Regions from separate parts of the Enterococcus sp. AZ103 genome, predicted to be linked through region 2. Evidence: predicted binding sites of a transcription regulator. Region 2 holds the regulator's gene; each other region holds the start of a gene.
What was found. The regulator HrcA, encoded in region 2, represses chaperone genes, less so after heat shock. The targets are predictions, from matches to a motif close to TTAGCACTCNNNNNNNNNGAGTGCTAA.
Positions count from the first base shown of each region.

Region 1 (6,916 bases), 1.9 Mb from region 2:
TACAAATAAATTATCAGGACCAGCGATTACAAACGACTTATTCATTTGTCGCATCTAGTGAACAAGTTGCTTCGATTGAAAAACAATTTTCGACTTTATATTTCAACAATACGTTAGAAGCTCTAAATGGCACATTCGACTGGCACTATCAGCAAGATTACTTACAATTAATTTTTAAAACTGACTATCGAGGTGAGATTGATGACCACCATTTTAATTTTAGAGGATGATCCGATGGTTGCCTTCATCCATCAAAGCTATTTAACCAAAATTGACTCCCAACTGAATATTTTAGAGGCAGCCTCCACCGATGATGCCCAGACACTTCTAGCTGAGGAACAGATAGATTTAATTTTGTTGGATTTACACTTAAAACATGATGATGGCTTAGCCTTTTTGCGAGATCTCCGACAACAAGAATTTCCCGGTGAAGTCATTTTAATCACAGCTGAGAACCAAACTGAAGCCTTAAAAGCCGCCCATCATTTAGGCATTTTAGATTATTTAATGAAGCCATTTAGTTATGAGCGCTTTGCCCAAAGCTTTGAAAGTTTCTTAGCAAAAACAACTATGCTCCAGCATGAAGAATTAAATCAAGCCCAAATTGACCAGCTATTTTACGACAAAAGCCAAAAGAAAGCAGAATTGATTTTGGAAAAAGGACTCTCCAAAGCCACACTGGCTCGTATTTACAAAACTATGCAGGAATTTCCTGCTAGCTTCACGGTAGCAGAATTAGCGGAAAAAAGTGGCTTTTCCCACGTCTCCGTCCGCAAATATATGCAATTTTTAGAACAGCAAGACTTATTAACCAGTGACGTAATCTACCGCAAACAAGGCCGTCCTTTCCAAACTTATCAAATAAAAAATCCCGCCCTCTGGCAAAAATATTTTCCAAAATAAAAAAATAAACCTTCACTTTGTACGTTAGGCAAAGTGAAGGTTTTTTGCTGAAAAAAAGAACCCCGATTTCTCGGAGTTCTAAAAATTCTGATGAATTACATCATGCCGCCCATCATGCTTGGGTCCATTGCTGGAGCCGCAGCTGCGCCACCTTCAGCAGGTTTGTCAGCAACAACTGCTTCAGTTGTTAACAACAATGCTGATACAGAAGCTGCATTTTGTAATGCTGAACGAGTCACTTTAGTTGGATCCACGATTCCGGCATCCACCATGTTTACCCATTCGCCAGTAGCAGCGTTAAAGCCTAAGCCATCATTTGCAGTTTTTAATTTGTCGATAATAACTGAACCTTCGAAGCCAGCATTTTCAGCAATTTGACGTACTGGTTCTTCTAAAGCACGAACAACAATCTTAATTCCAGTTGCTGCATCGCCTTCTGCATCTAATTCAGTTACTTTATTGATAACGTTAACTAATGCTGTACCACCACCAGCAACAATACCTTCTTCAACTGCTGCGCGAGTCGCATTTAAAGCATCTTCAATTCGTAATTTTAATTCTTTTAATTCAGTTTCAGTTGCCGCACCAACTTTAACCACTGCAACCCCACCAGCTAATTTAGCTAAGCGTTCTTGTAATTTTTCACGGTCAAAGTCAGAAGTTGTTTCACCAATTTGGCGTTTGATTAATTCTACTCGTTCAGCCAAGCGTTCTTTGTCGCCAGCGCCTTCAACGATAGTTGTATTGTCTTTATCTACTACAACTTTACCAGCAGAACCTAAGTTTTCAACTGTTGCATCTTTTAATTCTAAACCTAAGTCTTCTGTAATTACTGTTGCACCAGTCAAGATAGCTAAGTCTTCCAACATCGCTTTACGACGGTCACCAAAACCAGGTGCTTTAACAGCAACTACGTTAAATGTTCCACGGATTTTGTTCAATACCAAGGTTGGTAAAGCTTCGCCATCCACGTCATCAGCAATGATTAATAGTGAACGAGATTGTTGTAATACTTGTTCTAACAATGGCAAGATATCTTGAATGTTAGAGATTTTTTTGTCAGTGATTAAGATGTATGGATTTTCTAAAGCTGCTTCCATTTTATCGTTATCAGTTACCATATATTGAGATAAGTAACCACGGTCAAATTGCATACCTTCTACAACATCTAATTCAGTATCGATCCCTTTTGATTCTTCAATCGTAATAACACCATCGTTACCAACTTTTTCCATTGCTTCAGCGATTAATTTACCTACTTCTTCGCTACCAGAAGAAACTGCCGCAACTTGTGCGATCGCATCTTTTGAATCAACGATTGAAGAAATATTGTGTAATTCTTCAACTGCTGTTTTAGTAGCTAATTCGATTCCGCGACGGATACCCATTGGGTTAGCACCAGCTGTGACGTTTTTCAAGCCTTCACGTACGATTGCTTGTGTTAAAACAGTTGCAGTTGTTGTACCGTCACCAGCGATGTCGTTGGTTTTTGATGCAACTTCAGAAACTAATTTAGCCCCCATATTTTCAAAATGGTCATCTAATTCGATTTCTTTAGCAATTGTTACGCCATCATTAGTAATCAATGGAGAGCCATAAGATTTTTCTAAAACAACGTTACGACCTTTAGGGCCTAATGTTACTTTTACTGTATCCGCTAATTTATCTACCCCACGAAGCATTGCTGCCCGTGCGTCTTCTGCAAATTTAATTTCTTTTGTCATGATTTTTCACCTCAAAATTTTTTATTATTCAACGATTGCCATAATATCTTTGGCAGAGATAATTAAGTATTCAGTGCCTTCATATTTTACTTCTGTACCTGAATATTTTTCAAACATTACCATATCACCAACGGCAACTGGCATTGGACTTTTTTCACCGTTTTCAAGTGTGCTACCTTCACCAATAGCTACAACTTTAGCTGTTTGGGGTTTTTCTTTAGCAGCTGATGCTAAAACTAAACCACCTACAGTTTTTTCTTCTTCTTGCGCTACTTCTAAAATCACGCGATCACCTAATGGTTTTAACACGATAAATCCCTCCAAAATTTGATTGGTTTTTATTATTAGCACTCTTAACTAAAGAGTGCTAACTCACATTTCTTATGATACTCATTTTCGATTCATTTTGCAAGTTTTTCATCTGATTTTTTTAAATTTTTTCTAGATCTATTTATGCTATACTTAAAAGAAAAAATTTAAAGGAAGTATCTATGACAGCAAAAAAATATAGTATCGCAACAATTATCACTTACCTGATGGTCTACCTATCACCTGTGATCTTCGCTTTAATTGTTCGACCTACTCAAAACCAAAGCATCACCATGACGACTTTTGCCTATATTATTGGCGCAATATTACTATTAATCTATCTATTTAAAAGTCAAAAATTTAACATTGAACAGAAACCAAAAGCGATCGGTTGGATGATTCTCTTTGGCTTCTTAGGAATCTTCGGCTCCATCCTTTTACAGAATGTTTTACTCATGGTGGAACAGGCTTTTTTCAATGCCCCCACCGCATCACAAAATACTGAAAATATTATTCAACTGATTCAAGAGAACATGGTATTTATTTTAGCCACTACTATCGCAGGACCGATTATGGAAGAATTGGTTTTCCGCCGGGCAATCTTTGGCGCCTTATCAAATCGCTGGGGCTTTATCTTGCCAGCATTAATCAGCTCGGCTTTATTTGCAGCCGCTCACGTTGATGGACATTATTTATTATATGGCGGCTTAGGTTTATTCTTCTGTTTCTTATATCGTTATACTGGACGGATTGGGACTTCAATGATTACCCACGTAGGGATGAATTTATTAGTAATAATTGTCCAATTAGCTGCACGTCAAGCTGGCTTATTATAATTGCTTTTCTTTGCTTTTTTTAAAAAACCTCCTTACACTGAAAGAGAAATCAGTATAGGAGGTTTTTTATATGAAAATTGCAGTAATTGGTGCTACTGGACACGCCGGTTCTTTGATTTTAAAAGAAGCGCTGGCTCGTCATTTGGATGTCACTGCTATTGTCCGTAGCCCAGAAAAATTAGCTTCTGACGTTCCTTTTGTTAAAAAAGATTTATTTGATCTAACCAAAGAAGATTTGCTTGCTTTTGATGTGGTCATCGATGCTTTTCGCGCACCTAGTGGTCATGAAGAATTACATCAAACATCCTTGCAGCATTTAATTGACCTGCTTAGTGGCACGGAAACTCGTTTATTAGTGCTTGGCGGGACTTCTTCCTTATTTATGGACGATGCCAAAACAGAACGGATGATTGATTTATCAGATCCTAATGCCGGCTATTATCCCACAGCGTACAATATGTACAAAGCTTTCTTAGAATTAAAAGACAGCAAGAATCTCCACTGGACCTATATTAGCCCTGCATCTTATTTCGTACCAAATGGTGAACGCACCGGCAAATATACTTTAAGTGATGACCGCACGTTAACTGATGCTAATGGCGACTCTATGATTAGTATGGCTGACTACGCAATTGCTATGGTAGACGAAGCAGTCAATAATACCCACCCCAATCAACATATTAGTGTCGTAACTATCTAAAAAAAAAATTCCGTCTCTTCATTGAGACGGAATTTTTTAAATAGCAAATAATTCTGTAGCGGCATTAGGATCTGTATCAAAAATTTGAAACTGATGATTGACACCTAAATCATAGCGTAACAATGTTTCTTCCATTGTCATATGGGCCAACTCTTTCATGTTGTTTTCTTTACTCAAATGCCCCAGATATACGCGCTTCGTATGATCGCCGATAATGTCGGTCATCACTAAGGCGCCATCTTCATTGGATAAATGTCCCCGATCTCCTAAAATCCGTTGCTTTAAATTCCAAGGATAAGGTCCCATCCGCAACATTTCCAAATCATGATTACTTTCGACTAAATAAGCATCGGCATCAGAAATAATTCCCTTCACATGTTCACTAGCATAACCGGTATCTGTCAGCATCACAAAAGAATGACCATCTTTATAGAAACGATAAAACTGCGGTGCTGCTGCATCATGAGAAACGCCAAAGCTTTCAATATCCATATCACCAAAAGTTAAGACTTTACCCATATCAAAAATTTGTTTCTGTTCCAAATCGACTTTACCAATCAGAGGCATCATCGCTTGCCAAGTTTTTTCATTCGCATAAACTGGTAATTTATACTTTCGTGCTAATACACCCACGCCATGAATGTGATCACGATGCTCATGGGTCACTAAAATCGCATCTAAGTCTTCCGGTTTACGGTCGACTTCAGCTAATAAACTAATAATTTTTTTGCCACTTAAGCCAGCATCGACTAATATTTTTTTGCCTGCACTCTCTATAAACAGTGAGTTCCCACTGCTGCCACTAGCCAGAACACTGACATTAAAGGTATGATTCATATCTAACATCAAAAGTGGTCCCTTCTTTAAAAACTGTCTTTAAGTATACAACCCTTTTTACGGATTTTCTACCTTTGGCACCAAATTATTGGAAATAACTTGATTACTCATAGCATTCACTCGCTCAATCTGACTCACATCATCAGAAGTTTGTATTTTTACAAACCAGACCGGAACATATACATTCTTTTCCCCCACTTCAATCGTTCGAAAATAACCTAAATAGATATCTTGAATAGTTGAATTCGCAGGAATATTGTTATTAATGTATAAGGTATTTAAGATTTCCTCTTCTGAATAAAGGGTCATTTTTTCCCGTAATGGTTCAATCTGGCGTAATAAAGTTTGGGTATATTGCGTCACTTCAGCATTCGTACCACTAGTATCAATATCTAAAGTTACCCGCGAAGTTTCATCAATAAAAGGGATGCCCTCATAGTTCTGAGCGCCAACTATTTTCACATCGTCTTTCTCTTCTTTAGAGATATGAGAAATGTATTGATAGCTTGTCCCTTCATAAATGAAGCTATCATCTTTCATCGCGCGATTAAAACTACTCTTTATTCTATTCATATTAAAGCGTCTTGGTTGCCCTAAATAGTTAGTCAGAACATTATCAGATATCGATGAAGTACTCATGATATCTTGAATATTATTTTCACTTAAGACATTCATCACATTGACTTGTTCAGCACTTAAATAATATCCTTCAGGTTTTTTAGTAGAAATTTTTCCTTTAAAGGTAATATTGTCATTTTTTAAACGTGAAGTGATGCCTTCTTTTTGATTATAAGTTGTCGTAACAGCTTGTTGATCATCTTGACTACTTTGATAAATATTAAACAGAAAGATATTTAAACTAATGAAAACAAGAATGAATAACCACTCTATTTTTCTAAAATCCATTAGACACCTCCGTAACCGAAGCCATCAGTTGACTTGCTGCAAACCAATTACCATCATATTTTACATACCACTCAGGTGTTAATGATACTAGTCGGTTCGCACCATCTACATCACTCCAAGTATAACCAATGATGTAACTTTCGACCTTATCGATATCCAAGCCCGCGTACACCAATTGATTTTCCATTTCCAATGAACTGGATAACTCAATTTCCTCATCCGATGGAATAGGCACCTGAACAGTATCCATACTCATTTGAATCGCGACTGATTTTGCTTCATCATTCTGGGCATCTCCGATCGTTACGACCATTTTTCCTTTGTCAGACTCACTAAAAATCGGATAACCTTCGACAAATGTCCGATAAGTTATCTGTCCGCCTTCACGATCAAAGTAACGCAGATTCCCAACGCCCGTACCCAAGCGACTAACATAGCCAAAGGTTTGGGCATAAATACTATCCGATTGCACATCTTTAGGCAATTCTCCTGAAAAATCAACAGTACGCTGATCATCATTTAAGATTAATTCTTCCTGACCACTAACAAAAGATTGAACACCTTGTTCATTTTCTTGCCCCTTGGCTCCAACTGGTTCCCGGAAAAAGGCATTTCTAAAAAGTGAATAGGATTGGGTAGTCAATATATAATTGTACCTTTTCAACCGAATGTTACCCTCGGTTTGCAATAACCGTGGAATA
Region 1 covers NZ_JBIOSI010000001.1:71,321-78,236, forward strand. Annotated here, with positions in the region: gene ID741_RS00345 (Spo0B domain-containing protein) at 1-230, shown strand, start outside; gene ID741_RS00350 (response regulator) at 202-903, shown strand; gene groL (chaperonin GroEL) at 999-2,627, opposite strand; gene groES (co-chaperone GroES) at 2,652-2,936, opposite strand; gene ID741_RS00365 (CPBP family intramembrane glutamic endopeptidase) at 3,119-3,772, shown strand; gene ID741_RS00370 (NAD(P)-dependent oxidoreductase) at 3,843-4,472, shown strand; gene ID741_RS00375 (MBL fold metallo-hydrolase) at 4,509-5,318, opposite strand; gene ID741_RS00380 (two-component system regulatory protein YycI) at 5,367-6,215, opposite strand; gene ID741_RS00385 (YycH family regulatory protein) at 6,205-6,916, opposite strand, start outside.
Region 1: a site for HrcA is predicted at 2,972-2,998, ahead of groES (co-chaperone GroES). Genes of this name have one in related genera too.

Region 2 (6,916 bases):
TCGCGTTCGTACGTAGTGGCTTGCCGAGTCAAAGCCAGGTAACGGCAAGTTTTATTGTAGCACTTTCATCAGGAGTGATTGCTACTTATTTGTTTTTCCGAGGTACCCAAATGGTGCATGATAATTTGCGATTACTTGCCACGACAGAAGCAACGCAGTCATTAGAAGTAGTTTTTTCCGTTTTATTAGGAATTATTATTTTAGGAGATCCATTACCAAATATTGTGACTTTTTTTGGTCTCGCATGTATTGTTGCTGGGATGAGTATAAAAGTAATGCGTTGAAACATCCATCTATTTGGATGTTTTTTTATTTAATGATTCATGTTAAACTTTGTTAGCAGATTCAACAAGGAGACCGAGAAATGAACCAAATGAACCGAGCAACGTCTGCCTATATTCATATCCCTTTTTGTCAACATCTATGTTATTACTGTGACTTTAATAAAGTTTTTATTGAGGGGCAACCGGTAGATGAATATATTGCAGCTGTCTTAAATGAAACAAAATTACAGTTAATCGAATATCCAGTGGAAAATGTTCCCACCATTTATGTTGGTGGAGGTACACCAACATCTCTTTCAGCCAATCAATTAGAGGTTTTATTGAAAGGCTTAAGGGAAATTCTGCCCTATAGTGAAGGTGAATTTACGGTTGAAGCAAATCCGGGAGATTTAACCGAAGAAAAACTTCAAGTTTTTAAGAATAATGGTGTGAATCGTGTATCAATGGGTGTTCAGACTTTTGATAATCATTTATTAAGAAAAATTGGGCGAAAACATACCGCTGAAGATGTCTATGATTCAATCAAATTGCTGGATAAAATGGACTTTAATAATATCACGATTGATTTAATCTACGCTCTGCCGGGACAAACATTAGAAAGTTTTCGTGAGACGATTCAGCAAGCTTTGGCTTTAGATTTGCCGCATTATGCGTTGTATTCTTTAATTTTGGAAAATAAAACAATGTTTATGAATTGGATTCGTAAAGGAAAAATGATTTTACCGGAGCAAGATATCGAAGCGCAAATGTATTTAGAAGTGATGGAAGCATTGGAAAAAGCCGGCAAAAAACAATATGAAATCAGTAATTTCGCTCAACCCGGCTATGAAAGTCAACACAATATGGTTTACTGGAACAATCAAAATTATTTTGGAATTGGTGCGGGAGCTAGTGGGTATTTAGGAGATAAACGCTATAAAAATCGTGGACCGATTCAACATTATTTACAGCCTCTAAAAGAGGATCAATTACCGATTATTGAAGAAGAATTTTTGACTGTTAAAAGCCAAATAGAAGAGGAACTATTTTTAGGTTTACGAAAAAAAGAAGGCGTGTCTAAAGAAAAATTTAAAGAACGCTTTGGTAGAAGAATTGAAGATATTTATTCACTAGTCATTGAAGAATTAGTCAATGAAAAATTGCTTCAAATCAGTGATCAACGAATCTTTTTAACTCAGGCAGGTATGTTTAAAGGCAATGAAGTCTTTGAAAAATTTTTAATTGATGATGCGATTAGCACTCTTTAATAGAGAGTGCTAATTTTTTTGTCTTTTCTCTTGACTTAATCTACAATTATGGTATATTTATAATCGAGTTAGCACTTAAAGATAAAGAGTGCCAACCAGAGGGTGAGCATATGTTAACGGAAAGGCAAAATTTAATTCTCCGCTTGATCATCCAAGACTTTACTGAAACTGGTCAGCCAGTTGGTTCGAAAAGGTTGATGGAAGAAGGCGTACAAGCAAGCTCGGCAACAATTCGCAATGATATGAAAGTATTGGAAGAAAATGGCTTAATTGAAAAGACTCATTCATCTTCCGGACGAGTACCTTCGAAAAAAGGTTATCGTTATTACATTGATCATTTATTGACGCCAGCTAAGGTGAATAAGCAAGAAGTAGAGCAAATTCGTTCTTCCTTAAAAAAAGACATTCATGAGATTGATGATATTATTTCACAATCAGCCAAAATTTTATCAGAAGTTACTAGTTATACAGCATTTTCTTTAGGACCTGAGATGAAGGACCGGACGTTGACAGGGTTTAGAATTGTTCCTTTGAATGACCGTCAGATTTTAGCAATTATCGTGACAGACAAGGGAAATGTAGAAAGCCAAGTCTTTAGAATTCCTGAGAATGTAGCAAGCAGTGACTTAGAAAAAATGGTGAAGATCATTAATGACCGTCTAGTCGGTCAACCGCTCTTAACAGTCTATCAGAAGTTAAGAACGGAAATTCCGATGATTTTACATCGTTATTTTCAAACAACTGATGGTATTGGCCGATTGTTCGATATCATTTTAAATGAAGCTTTTGAGGAAAAAGTTTTTGTCAGTGGTCGGATGAATATTTTGAACGCAAATCCTGACGATTTATCTCAGTTCAAATCAATGTATTCATTGATGCAAGATTCCGATGAATTGACAAAATTACTTTTACCAACTGATCAAGAGATTCATGTTCGCATGGGTGCTGAATTGGGAGATCGCATGTTTGATAATTTGACAATGGTGCAAGCCAACTATCAAATTATTGGTCATGGTCGCGGCACAATTGCTTTATTGGGACCGACTTCAATGCCTTATTCGAAAATATTTGGTTTATTAGATGTTTTTCGTTACGAACTGACAGCAATACTGGATGATTATTATCGTTCCCTTGATTTGAATCACTAAAATATTCCTCAGAAAGGAAGAGCAAAGTGGCAGAAAAAAACAAACACGATGATGCGGAATTGAATGAAGAAATGGATCAGGAAATTGAGACAACAATTGAAGAAAACGAAATTTCTGAGTTTGATCAATTAACCGCAGAGTTTAATGAGATGGAAGATAAGTTTTTGCGGGCACGAGCAGAAATTGCTAATATGCAAAACCGCAACAAAAATGAGCGAGAACAATTAGTTAAGTATCGTTCACAAGATTTAGCTAAAAAAATTCTACCTGTGATTGACAACCTTGAACGTGCATTAGCTACTGAAGTAAATGATGATCAAGGTGCTAGCCTTAAAAAAGGTGTGGAAATGGTGTTAGAAAGTCTGACTGTAGCTTTGAAAGAAGAAGGAATTACAGAAATTCCAGCAGTTGATGTTGTATTTGATCCAAATCTGCATCAAGCAGTGCAAACAATTCCTGCAACTGATGATGTTCCTACAGATTCAATTGTGGAAGTATTGCAAAAGGGCTATCAATTACATGATCGCGTGTTACGCCCAGCGATGGTTATTGTCGCACAATAAAAAAATTCACTGATTCGTCAGCTTAAAAAATAAAGGAGACTGAAAATTATGAGTAAAATTATTGGTATTGACTTAGGTACAACAAACTCTGCCGTTGCCGTATTAGAAGGTAATGAAGCAAAAATTATTGCAAATCCAGAAGGTAACCGTACAACTCCTTCTGTTGTGTCATTCAAAAATGGAGAAATCCAAGTTGGTGAAGTAGCAAAACGCCAGGCGGTTACTAATCCACATACTGTTTCATCAATCAAACGTCATATGGGTGAAGCTGGTTATAAAGTTGAAATGGATGGCAAATCTTATACACCTCAAGAAATTTCAGCAATGATCTTACAATATATGAAAGGTTTTGCAGAAGATTATTTAGGTGAAAAAGTTGAAAAAGCAGTTATTACTGTTCCTGCTTACTTTAATGATAGTCAACGTCAAGCAACAAAAGATGCTGGTAAAATTGCTGGTTTAGAAGTTGAACGGATCGTTAATGAACCAACTGCAGCAGCTTTAGCATATGGTTTAGACAAAACTGACAAAGACCAAAAAATCTTAGTATTTGACCTTGGTGGTGGTACATTTGACGTATCAATCCTTGAATTAGGTGATGGTGTCTTTGATGTATTATCAACAGCTGGTGACAACAATTTAGGTGGGGATGATTTTGATAACAAGATCATTGACTATCTGGTTGCTGAATTTAAAAAAGAAAATGGTATTGACTTAAGTTTAGATAATATGGCTATGCAAAGATTGAAAGATGCAGCTGAAAAAGCCAAAAAAGATTTATCTGGTGTAAGCTCAACTCAAATTAGCTTACCATTTATTACAGCAGGCGATGCTGGTCCATTACACTTAGAAAATACGTTATCTCGTGCAAAATTTGATGAAATTACTGCTGATTTAGTTGAAAGAACTAAAACACCAGTCCGTCAAGCATTAAAAGATGCTGGACTTTCTCAATCAGAAGTTGATGAAGTGATTTTAGTTGGTGGTTCTACTCGTATTCCAGCAGTAGTTGAAGCAGTACGTAAAGAAACTGCTAAAGAACCAAATAAATCAGTGAACCCAGATGAAGTAGTTGCCATGGGTGCTGCTATTCAAGGTGGCGTTATCACTGGTGATGTAAAAGATGTTGTTTTACTTGATGTCACTCCATTATCTCTAGGGATTGAAACAATGGGCTCAGTCTTCACTAAATTGATTGACCGCAACACAACAATTCCAACAAGTAAATCTCAAGTATTCTCGACAGCGGCTGATAACCAACCAGCAGTAGATATTCACGTGTTACAAGGTGAACGTCCAATGGCAACTGATAATAAAACTTTAGGTAGATTCCAATTAACTGATATTCCACCAGCTCCACGTGGTATTCCTCAAATCGAAGTAACATTTGATATTGATAAAAACGGGATCGTAAATGTTTCTGCCAAAGACTTAGGCACACAAAAAGAACAAAAAATTACGATTAAATCTTCTTCAGGTTTATCTGATGATGAAATCGAACGGATGGTTAAAGATGCAGAAGCAAATGCTGAAGCTGATAAAGTTCGTAAAGAAGAAGTTGATTTACGTAATGACATTGATGCCTTATTATTCTCAGTTGATAAAACTTTGAAAGAGTTAGAAGGAAAAGTTGACGCTGAAGAAGTTAAAAAAGCCGAAGAAGCTCGCGATGAATTAAAAGCTGCTGTTGAAGCTAACAACATCGAAGACATGAAGACTAAACGTGATGCATTGAATGAAATCGTTCAAAGCTTAACTGTAAAACTTTATGAACAAGCAGCTCAACAACAAGCAGAAGAAAATCCAGAAGCTGCACAAGGTGGCGCGGATGATGTCGTAGATGCTGATTTTGAAGAAGTTGACGGCGACGACAAAGATAAATAAGCTTAAGAATAATTAGATAGCGAGACTGAAGCAAAAAACATTTTGGTTTTTGTCTCAGTCTCGTTTCTGATTTAGCTGGTATTCATCTATCGTTAATGGAAACATTGTGATACAATACTAGCGATTCTATTTTATGGAGGAAAACAAATGGCTGAAAAAAGGGATTATTATGAACTCCTTGGGGTACAAAAAGGAGCTTCAGATGATGAGATAAAAAAAGCTTATCGGAAGCTTTCAAAAAAATACCATCCAGATATTAATAAAGAAGCCGATGCAGAAGAAAAATTCAAAGAAATTTCCGAAGCCTATGAAATTTTAAGCGATCCTCAAAAACGAGCAGCCTATGATCAATATGGTCACGCGGGAACCGATCCAAACTTTGGCGGTGGAGCTGGTGGCTTTGGCGGATTTGGTGGCGCCGGAGCTGGTTTTGGCTTTGAAGATATCTTTGAATCATTTTTTGGAGGAGCTGGTGGCGGACGTCAAGCGGATCCTACTGCACCAAGGCAAGGTGCTGACTTACAATATTCAGTTACCTTGGAATTTGAAGAAGCAATTTTTGGTGCTGAAAAAGATGTTAAATATAACCGTGAGGAAACATGTCATACTTGTCACGGTAATGGAGCAAAACCAGGAACACAACCGGAAGTTTGTCATAAATGTCATGGTGCCGGAACAATTAATGTTGAACATCAAACTCCTTTAGGACGAGTTGTTAGTCGTCAAACATGTGATGTCTGCCATGGGACAGGTAAAGAAATCAAAGATCCTTGTCCAACATGTCATGGTTCAGGACATGAAAAACGTCCACACACTGTAAAAGTAAATGTGCCTGCAGGTGTAGAAGATGGTCAACAAATGCGTTTAGCTGAACAAGGTGAAGCAGGTACAAATGGAGGACCTTATGGCGATTTATATGTGGTTTTCCAAGTAAAACAAAGTGATATATTTGATCGTGAAGGACCAGAAATTTATTACACATTACCATTGAGCTTTGTTCAAGCAGCATTAGGTGATGAAATTGCGGTACCAACAGTTCATGGTGACGTTAAATTAAAAATTCCTGCTGGAACACAAACAGGACAAAAATTCCGCTTACGTGGTAAAGGTGCACCACGTTTGAGAGGAAATGTAAATGGCGATCAACAAGTAACAGTAAAAATTGTCACTCCTAAGAATTTAAATGACCAACAAAGAGAAGCTTTAAGAACTTTCGCTGAAGCAGGTGGGCAAACCGTTTCTGAGCAAAAAGAAGAAGGTTTTTTCAATAAGGTCAAAGATGCATTCGGTGGAAAAAAATAAAGTTTAGAACAATCGAGGATAAAACTTCGGTTGTTCTTTTTATTAATCAAATACAGACCCAGAAGTCCTCTTTTGTTATAATTAAATATAAGGAGGGGTCTTATGGGACAAATTGAAGAATTATTTAATCGATTAGCAGAAGATTTTTATCATTATTTATTTGTAGGTAGTATGGATGATGCTGATTCACTTTTAGATACGATTGATTTTTTCTTAGATCGCGTAGATAAACAAAAGTTTAGCTATAAATTAGTGGATTCTAAGACTGTTCTGCAAGTTTATACTGTGGACATTCCTAAAGATTTCCCCGTTTTTTTTTGGTGAAGGCTTATTGATTTATCAAGCGTTGATGGACCTATATTTTGAGTTAAGACAAGTTGATTTAATTTCTAAAGAGGATTTTAAAAAAATACAGACACTACTACAAGAAAACAAAAACTTATTTTTTTACCGATTGATTGATTCAAGCTTTTGGGGAGCAGATAAGA
Region 2 covers NZ_JBIOSI010000001.1:1,924,100-1,931,015, forward strand. Annotated here, with positions in the region: gene ID741_RS09635 (DMT family transporter) at 1-284, shown strand, start outside; gene hemW (radical SAM family heme chaperone HemW) at 374-1,531, shown strand; gene hrcA (heat-inducible transcriptional repressor HrcA) at 1,642-2,679, shown strand; gene grpE (nucleotide exchange factor GrpE) at 2,706-3,242, shown strand; gene dnaK (molecular chaperone DnaK) at 3,291-5,126, shown strand; gene dnaJ (molecular chaperone DnaJ) at 5,274-6,428, shown strand; gene ID741_RS09665 (hypothetical protein) at 6,531-6,752, shown strand; gene ID741_RS09670 (hypothetical protein) at 6,760-6,916, shown strand, end outside.

Region 3 (6,916 bases), 870 kb from region 2:
CAGAAACAATTTGTGGACGAACTAAAGCAGCCTCTGCACCAAAAACTTGGGCATAGACTGCTTCTAATACATCGCGACCTAAATCATCGTTACCATAACCAGTTGAAGGTAAAAAATGGGTCTCTGAAACCCGTTGTTCACGAAAAGCTGTTAAAACTTTTTGCTGATTTGTTAAAGCAATATCTTTTACTTCTTTTAGGCGAAGTTCAATTTGTTGGTCCACTTGTTCAATCTTATTTTTTAATTCATCTGGAAAATTATTCTGCCACATTGTCACCCATTCTCCTTATCCATTGAGAATTTTCTTTCGCAAAACCACGAATTTGATAGGTTTCACTAGACTCGTCAAAGTCTTCCGCTAAAACCAATGTTTCTCGTTTAATTGTGCTTAATAATTGTCCCTCACTAGCTGAAATACTTAGCAAATATGGGCTCAAAATTTCCATTATTTCTTTTCTAATACTTTCTGACAGCTGTTCTTTTCCTTTAGAGGATTTAGCTGAAATAAGTGTATTAGGAAATAGGGTTGGTGCAAATTGAATCGGATTGATTTTATCGGCTTTATTGTAAACAGTCAGTGTGGAAATATCTTCCATCTCCAACTCTTTCAACAAATCTAAAACCGTCTGTTCTTGCTGCTGACGGTCCTCAGCACTAGCATCCACCACATGTAATAATAAATCCATTCCACGGCTTTCTTCTAAAGTTGAATGAAAGGCATCCACTAATTGTGTTGGTAAATCTTGAATGAATCCAACAGTATCAGTTACCGTTGTTTGCATTCCTTGCGGTAATGACCAACGTTTAGTCAAAGGATCTAAAGTGGCAAATAATTGATCTTGTGAATAAGTATCAGCGCTCGTAAGTAAATTAAAGATCGTTGATTTACCGGCATTAGTATAACCTATTAAACCAATTTGAAAGACAGTTGAATCGTTTCTTTTTTGACGAGAACGTTCACGATGGGCTTCCACTTCTTTTAAATCTTTTTTAATAGCAGAAATTCGTCGGCGAATATGTCGGCGATCTGTTTCCAATTTGGTTTCTCCAGGTCCACGAGTACCAATCCCACCACCTAAACGAGATAAACTTTGCCCTTGACCAGTTAATCGATGAAATAAATAATTTAATTGCGCCAACTCGACTTGCAATTTGCCTTCTTTTGAACGAGCTCTTTGGGCAAAAATATCTAATATTAATTGAATACGATCAATTACCGGCACACCTACAATACCTTCAATTGTCTCTGCTTGGCGAGGAGATAAAGCATGGTTAAAAATAACTAAATCAGCTTCATGAGCTTCTACTAATTGTTGCAGTTCAGCCATTTTTCCTTTACCGATAATTGTTTGGCGGTCTACTTTTTGACGTTTTTGGGTCAATGAATACACAATTTCACCATGGGCCGTTTTAGTTAATCCGGCCAATTCGTGCATGGATTCTAAAAAATTGGATGTTGTATCATCTGTTTCTACACCAACTAGAATTACGCGTTCTGACAATTCTATCCCTCCTTAAGCCATGTTGCCACAGCATTTTCTATATTTGTAATAGTTTCTGGTTGTTGCACCAAATCATACCAAACAACAGGCATTCGATTTCTAAACCAAGTCAACTGCCGCTTGGCATATCTTCTGGATTGCAACTTAATTTCTTCGGTTGCTTCAGTTAAAGATTGTTCTCCTCGAAAATATGGGAATAATTCTTTATAGCCTATTCCTTGAGCTGCTTGAACAGTAGGCGTAACAAAAAGTTTTTCGGCTTCATCCAATAACCCATCATTAATCATTTGATCCACCCGTTGATTGATCCGCTGATATAACAATTTTCTTTCTGTATTTAAGCCAATAATCATTGGATTATAAAGCAATTTAGGTGTTTTTTCTGGTGAAAAAATTGAACGTCCAGTTAATTCAAAAACTTCCAATGCTCGAATAACTTTTTTTTGATTATTAAAGTGGATTTTCTCTGCTGCTAATGGATCGAGCGCTTTTAACTGCCCCCAAAGTGCTGATTTGCCGTTTTTTTCAGCAAATATTTCATATTTTTTTCTTAACTGAGGATCATGGTCAGTTTCAGCTTTACCTAACTGATAATCCCATAACAAGGATTGAATATATAAGCCTGTACCACCTACTACGATTGGTAATTTTCCCGTAGCAGTAATATCCACAATTTTTTTTCGCGCTTCTTTTTGAAACTCTGCAACTGAGTAATTTTCATTTGGATCCTTAACATCAATTAAATAATGGGGAATTCTCTCTTTTTCTTTTTCAGTCACTTTGGCAGTACCAATATCTAGTGTTCGATAAACTTGCAAAGAGTCACCACTAATAATTTCACCGTTAAATTTTTTTGCTAAATCAATACTCAAACTGGTCTTACCAACCGCTGTTGGTCCAACTATAACTAATACTTTCTCCATTATATTCCTACTTTACATCAAAATAGCGTAACGGTTCTTTTGTTAAACGTGCTAATTGATTTTTCTTTTCCTGCGTAATTGAAAGTAATTCATCAGCAAAAGATTCCATCAATACTCGTCCACCCTTGTATGCGTAACCTCCCAAACGAACGGTTTCTTCAGGTGAAATAACCATTTTACGATGGGAAATATTTTTAAAAAACTCTTCCACTAGATATGTCGGTAAATAAAAATTATTTTGTGCGGCAAAAGATTGCAAATAAATATAATCATCAATTGCTATATAAGTATCATCAAATGCATTGAAACTAACGTAATTTTCCATCATTAAGCTACGTTTACTCAAAATTTCATTGATTTTTTTATTTAATAAATTCATTACTTCAATTTCTTTTACTCGGTGTTCAAGTTCTCGTTTCCGATAAGTTTGTCTTTCTTGATATTTAAAAAAGAAAAAAACTGTCACGCCAACAATCGCAGCACCAATCAAAACACCGATTAACCCAATAAGTCCAGTACTCATTTTTCACCCTCTTTTCCTGTCTTTTATATTACCATATTTCCGAAATAAAAAGGATGGTTGAAGAAAGTCAAAATAATCGTCCAAAACATTTGACCAATGTTGACCAATCGATTATACTATGTTTTAGAATTTAGCAATTACACTTGAAGTGTGCTAAAATAATTTTGAAAAAAGATTTGAGGAGGAATTTCCTATGAATTTAGTCCCTACAGTTATTGAACAATCATCTCGTGGCGAAAGAGCTTACGATATTTACTCTCGTCTATTAAAAGACCGGATTATTATGTTGAGTGGCGCGATTGATGATAACGTGGCAAACTCAGTGATTGCCCAATTACTATTTTTAGATGCACAAGACTCTGAAAAAGATATTTATATCTACATTAACTCTCCTGGTGGTAGTGTATCTGCCGGTTTAGCAATTTTTGACACAATGAACTTTGTAAAAGCCGATGTCCAAACAATCGTTTTAGGGATGGCTGCATCAATGGGTAGTTTCTTATTAACAGCTGGCCAAAAAGGGAAACGTTTTGCCTTACCGAATGCTGAAATCATGATTCACCAACCATTAGGTGGCGCCCAAGGTCAAGCAACTGAAATCGAAATTGCAGCAAAACATATCTTAAAAACTCGCGAACGCTTGAATAAAATTTTAGCTGAACGGACTGGTCAACCACTTGAAGTGATTGAAAAAGATACTGACCGTGACAACTATATGACAGCTGAAGAAGCAAAAGCATATGGTCTAATTGACGAAGTAATGGAAAATAGTTCAGCTTTAAGCTAAACAAAATGACTCCTGCAAATTTTTTGCAGGAGTTTTTTTATATAAACATATTTACTAAATAAATCACCCATAGATGCAATGGATAAAAAACGTAAAAGAAATATTTAGATGTTTTGGTTTGATAACCGCCTCTTTTTCCATTGTATAAATAAATCAATGGTAATACCGTCACCATCATAAACTCATTATCAAACGTCAAATATTGATACAAACTCTCCCCAGTATTCATCTGCCAAAAAATAACAATACTCCACGCAAACAAAACAAAACAAATAGCAAAAACTCCTAAATAAAGAATTTTCGAATTTTGCTTCAAGTGGCTAAAGTAAAAAATTAAGCTAATTGGCAATAAATAAAGACCACCTTCACTGAACAAAATTGGCAGTAATAAAAATCCCGCTACTACTAAATATTTACCATTCTCTCGACTTAAATCAACTGCCCATATCAAAGCGAACAATAATGCCAATGTTAGAAAAATATTATTTGGTCCAATTAATTGCAACACACTAAAACCACCAGTGAAATGATCGGTATAATTGTCAGCCAAAAAATTAATTAAACTATTCCCTAAAAGCATTATCCCCGCGCCTAAGCTTAATCGCCTCAAATATTTTTTTCGACTATGAGTATAAAAAAATCCTTCAATCAATAAAAAAACAAATAATGGTGCTACAAATCGACCCAACCAAGATACCCACAAAGGCCACCCTAAACTTGCACCAAAATAAGTATTGATATGATCGATTACCATAAAAACAATTGCTATAATTTTTAATTGATAACTAGATAAACCTTTTTTTAACATTTCATCTCCCCGCTTTCAATTCTTATCTTAGCAAAGAAAAACTTTATAAAAATGGGACGTTAGTCTGAAATGCTGCGAACAAAATTGTCACTTAGCTCGCTTTAGAATAACCAGTGGTATAATCAATCGTTACACCATCTTGCACATTGTAAATAAAAACATTATACGAAACATTTGAATCCTCAATACTTTGAGCTTCCATCTGGACCCCACGAGCAACCAATTCATCGTCTTTAAAATAAGGTGATACACGATAACGTACATGATGTTTTGTTTCACGAATATAATCGCCAACCTCTTCCTCATACTTAGTCATACCCGGGTGATTGAAACGAGCCGTTCCAGTCATCAAGTTTTTCCAGTTATTATTTTCGCCACTTAATTGAAAAGCAACCAGATGACAACGATTATATAAAGGTTGATCATCATAAAATTTTTGATGCCAGCCAGTTGGCTTAACGTTTAAACTTTCTCTTTCTTCTGTTGGCATCAACTCTTGACTTAACATTCCATTTGCTGGTCCTACGCGATTGAGATCATCTAAATCAGAAAAAATTGTCCATGAACCATTGGCTAATGACAAGTCAGTTTCGTTAAAATTGGAATTATTTTGGTTCAACGTAATGACTTTTTCACCATTATAATCTGGAATTTCTGATAAATGATCAATCGTAACACTTGGCATCGTAGATGAAATACTAGGTTCTGTTGATATCGTCTGATTTTCTGGATTGCTTTGACTGTAAACACCATAAGCAATTGCTAATAATATAATAATGCCGCTAACGACAGTCGGTCTCTTTTTTTTAACCATACATACCTCTTTTTTTAATTTTTTTGCTTAATTATTATAGCAGATTTTTTAAATAACGATGAAGATAATTTTTTTTAGAATGTTTGATACTAATTAAAAATTATCTTCAGGATTTCTTTTAATATAAAAATTTTTTCGAGATTTTTGGAAGAAGTTTGATAAAATAAATATAAAGGGGGCGTTAGAATGGAAACATTATTAATTGTGTTAGGCTTCATCGCTTTTGTTTTTGGTATTGTCAATTTTATTTCGGCATTTCGTAAAAAAACTGACAAGAAAAAAAGTGGCTATATTATTGTTGGTTCATTATTTATCATGGCTGCCGGCAGCATCTTGGCACCTGAACCTCAACAAACATCACCAACAACTGTATCAACGACGATTGCTTCAACAGAAACAAGTAAGAAAAAAGATTTACCAGATACAGGAAATGCCGGTAAAACAATTGCGTTGGATTTCCAAAAAGAGCAACAGCAGATCCATCAAGAGCTGGCAGCCATGGAATATACAGATCAGCAGACAATCGATGTAAATGGCGGTAAACCGACTTTTACTGAAGAAGACTCGGGTACAGACATCGGGTATTGGGAAAGTTATGGTGACTTAGATTCATTAAATCGGGCAACATACGGTGAAGCCTTACTAAACAAATCTTTGATGCCAAGTGAAAAAAGAGAAGCCCTAACGGTTGATCCGACAGGTTGGCGAAATAAAAAAATTGATAACAATTATCTCTACAATCGTAGTCATTTGATTGGTTTTCAATTAACTGGTCAAAATAATAATTTAAAAAACTTAATTACCGGTACACGGCAACTAAACAGTCCTGAAATGTTACGCTTTGAGTCTGATATTGCTTATTTCCTAAAACAAAATCCGAAGAAATTTGTTCGTTATTCAGTCACACCAATCTTTCGTGAAAATGAATTAGTTGCACGAGGCGTCCAACTTCAAGCTCAATCAATTAATAACGATGAAATTAGTTTCAATGTTTATATCTTTAATATCCAAGATGGTGTTGAAATTAATTACGCCGACGGAAGTAGTCGAACCACTGCTGAAATTCAAGCAGAAAATGACCGGAAAGCTGCGGAAGAACACGCAGCAGCTGAAGCTGAACAAGCCAGAATTGCTCAAGAACAACAAGCGGCGGCGGCTGAGCAAGCCAGAATTATAGCCGAACAAGCTGCGCAACAGCAAGCCGCCCAAGGAAGAACTGTTTACGTAGCACCACAATCTGGAAAAAAATATCACTTTAACGCCAATTGTCGCGGACTTTCTAATGCAAATTCAGTTGTTTCAATGACTGAATCTGAAGCTGCTGCTCAAGGATATGGCCGTTGTGGTTTTGAATAAATAAAAGAGACTAGCAGATTGTAGTGATGTAGTGACCCCAAATAGTTAGACTTTTTTGGAGTGGAGAAATCCACTCCTTTTTTCTTTGTTTTTACTGCTATTATATTTTAAGCTGCTTTCAATGCCGATTTTCTAAATTGCACCGGACTCTGCCAATTTAATTTTTTCTTCATACGTTCATGATTGTAGTAATAAATGTAATT
Region 3 covers NZ_JBIOSI010000001.1:2,791,669-2,798,584, forward strand. Annotated here, with positions in the region: gene ID741_RS13925 (aminotransferase class I/II-fold pyridoxal phosphate-dependent enzyme) at 1-271, opposite strand, end outside; gene hflX (GTPase HflX) at 258-1,502, opposite strand; gene miaA (tRNA (adenosine(37)-N6)-dimethylallyltransferase MiaA) at 1,505-2,425, opposite strand; gene ID741_RS13940 (hypothetical protein) at 2,433-2,948, opposite strand; gene clpP (ATP-dependent Clp endopeptidase proteolytic subunit ClpP) at 3,142-3,735, shown strand; gene ID741_RS13950 (TraX family protein) at 3,773-4,543, opposite strand; gene ID741_RS13955 (DNA/RNA non-specific endonuclease) at 4,635-5,357, opposite strand; gene ID741_RS13960 (DNA/RNA non-specific endonuclease) at 5,544-6,713, shown strand; partial or broken gene ID741_RS13965 (IS3 family transposase) at 6,821-6,916, opposite strand, start outside.
Region 3: a site for HrcA is predicted at 3,079-3,105, ahead of clpP (ATP-dependent Clp endopeptidase proteolytic subunit ClpP). Genes of this name have one in related genera too.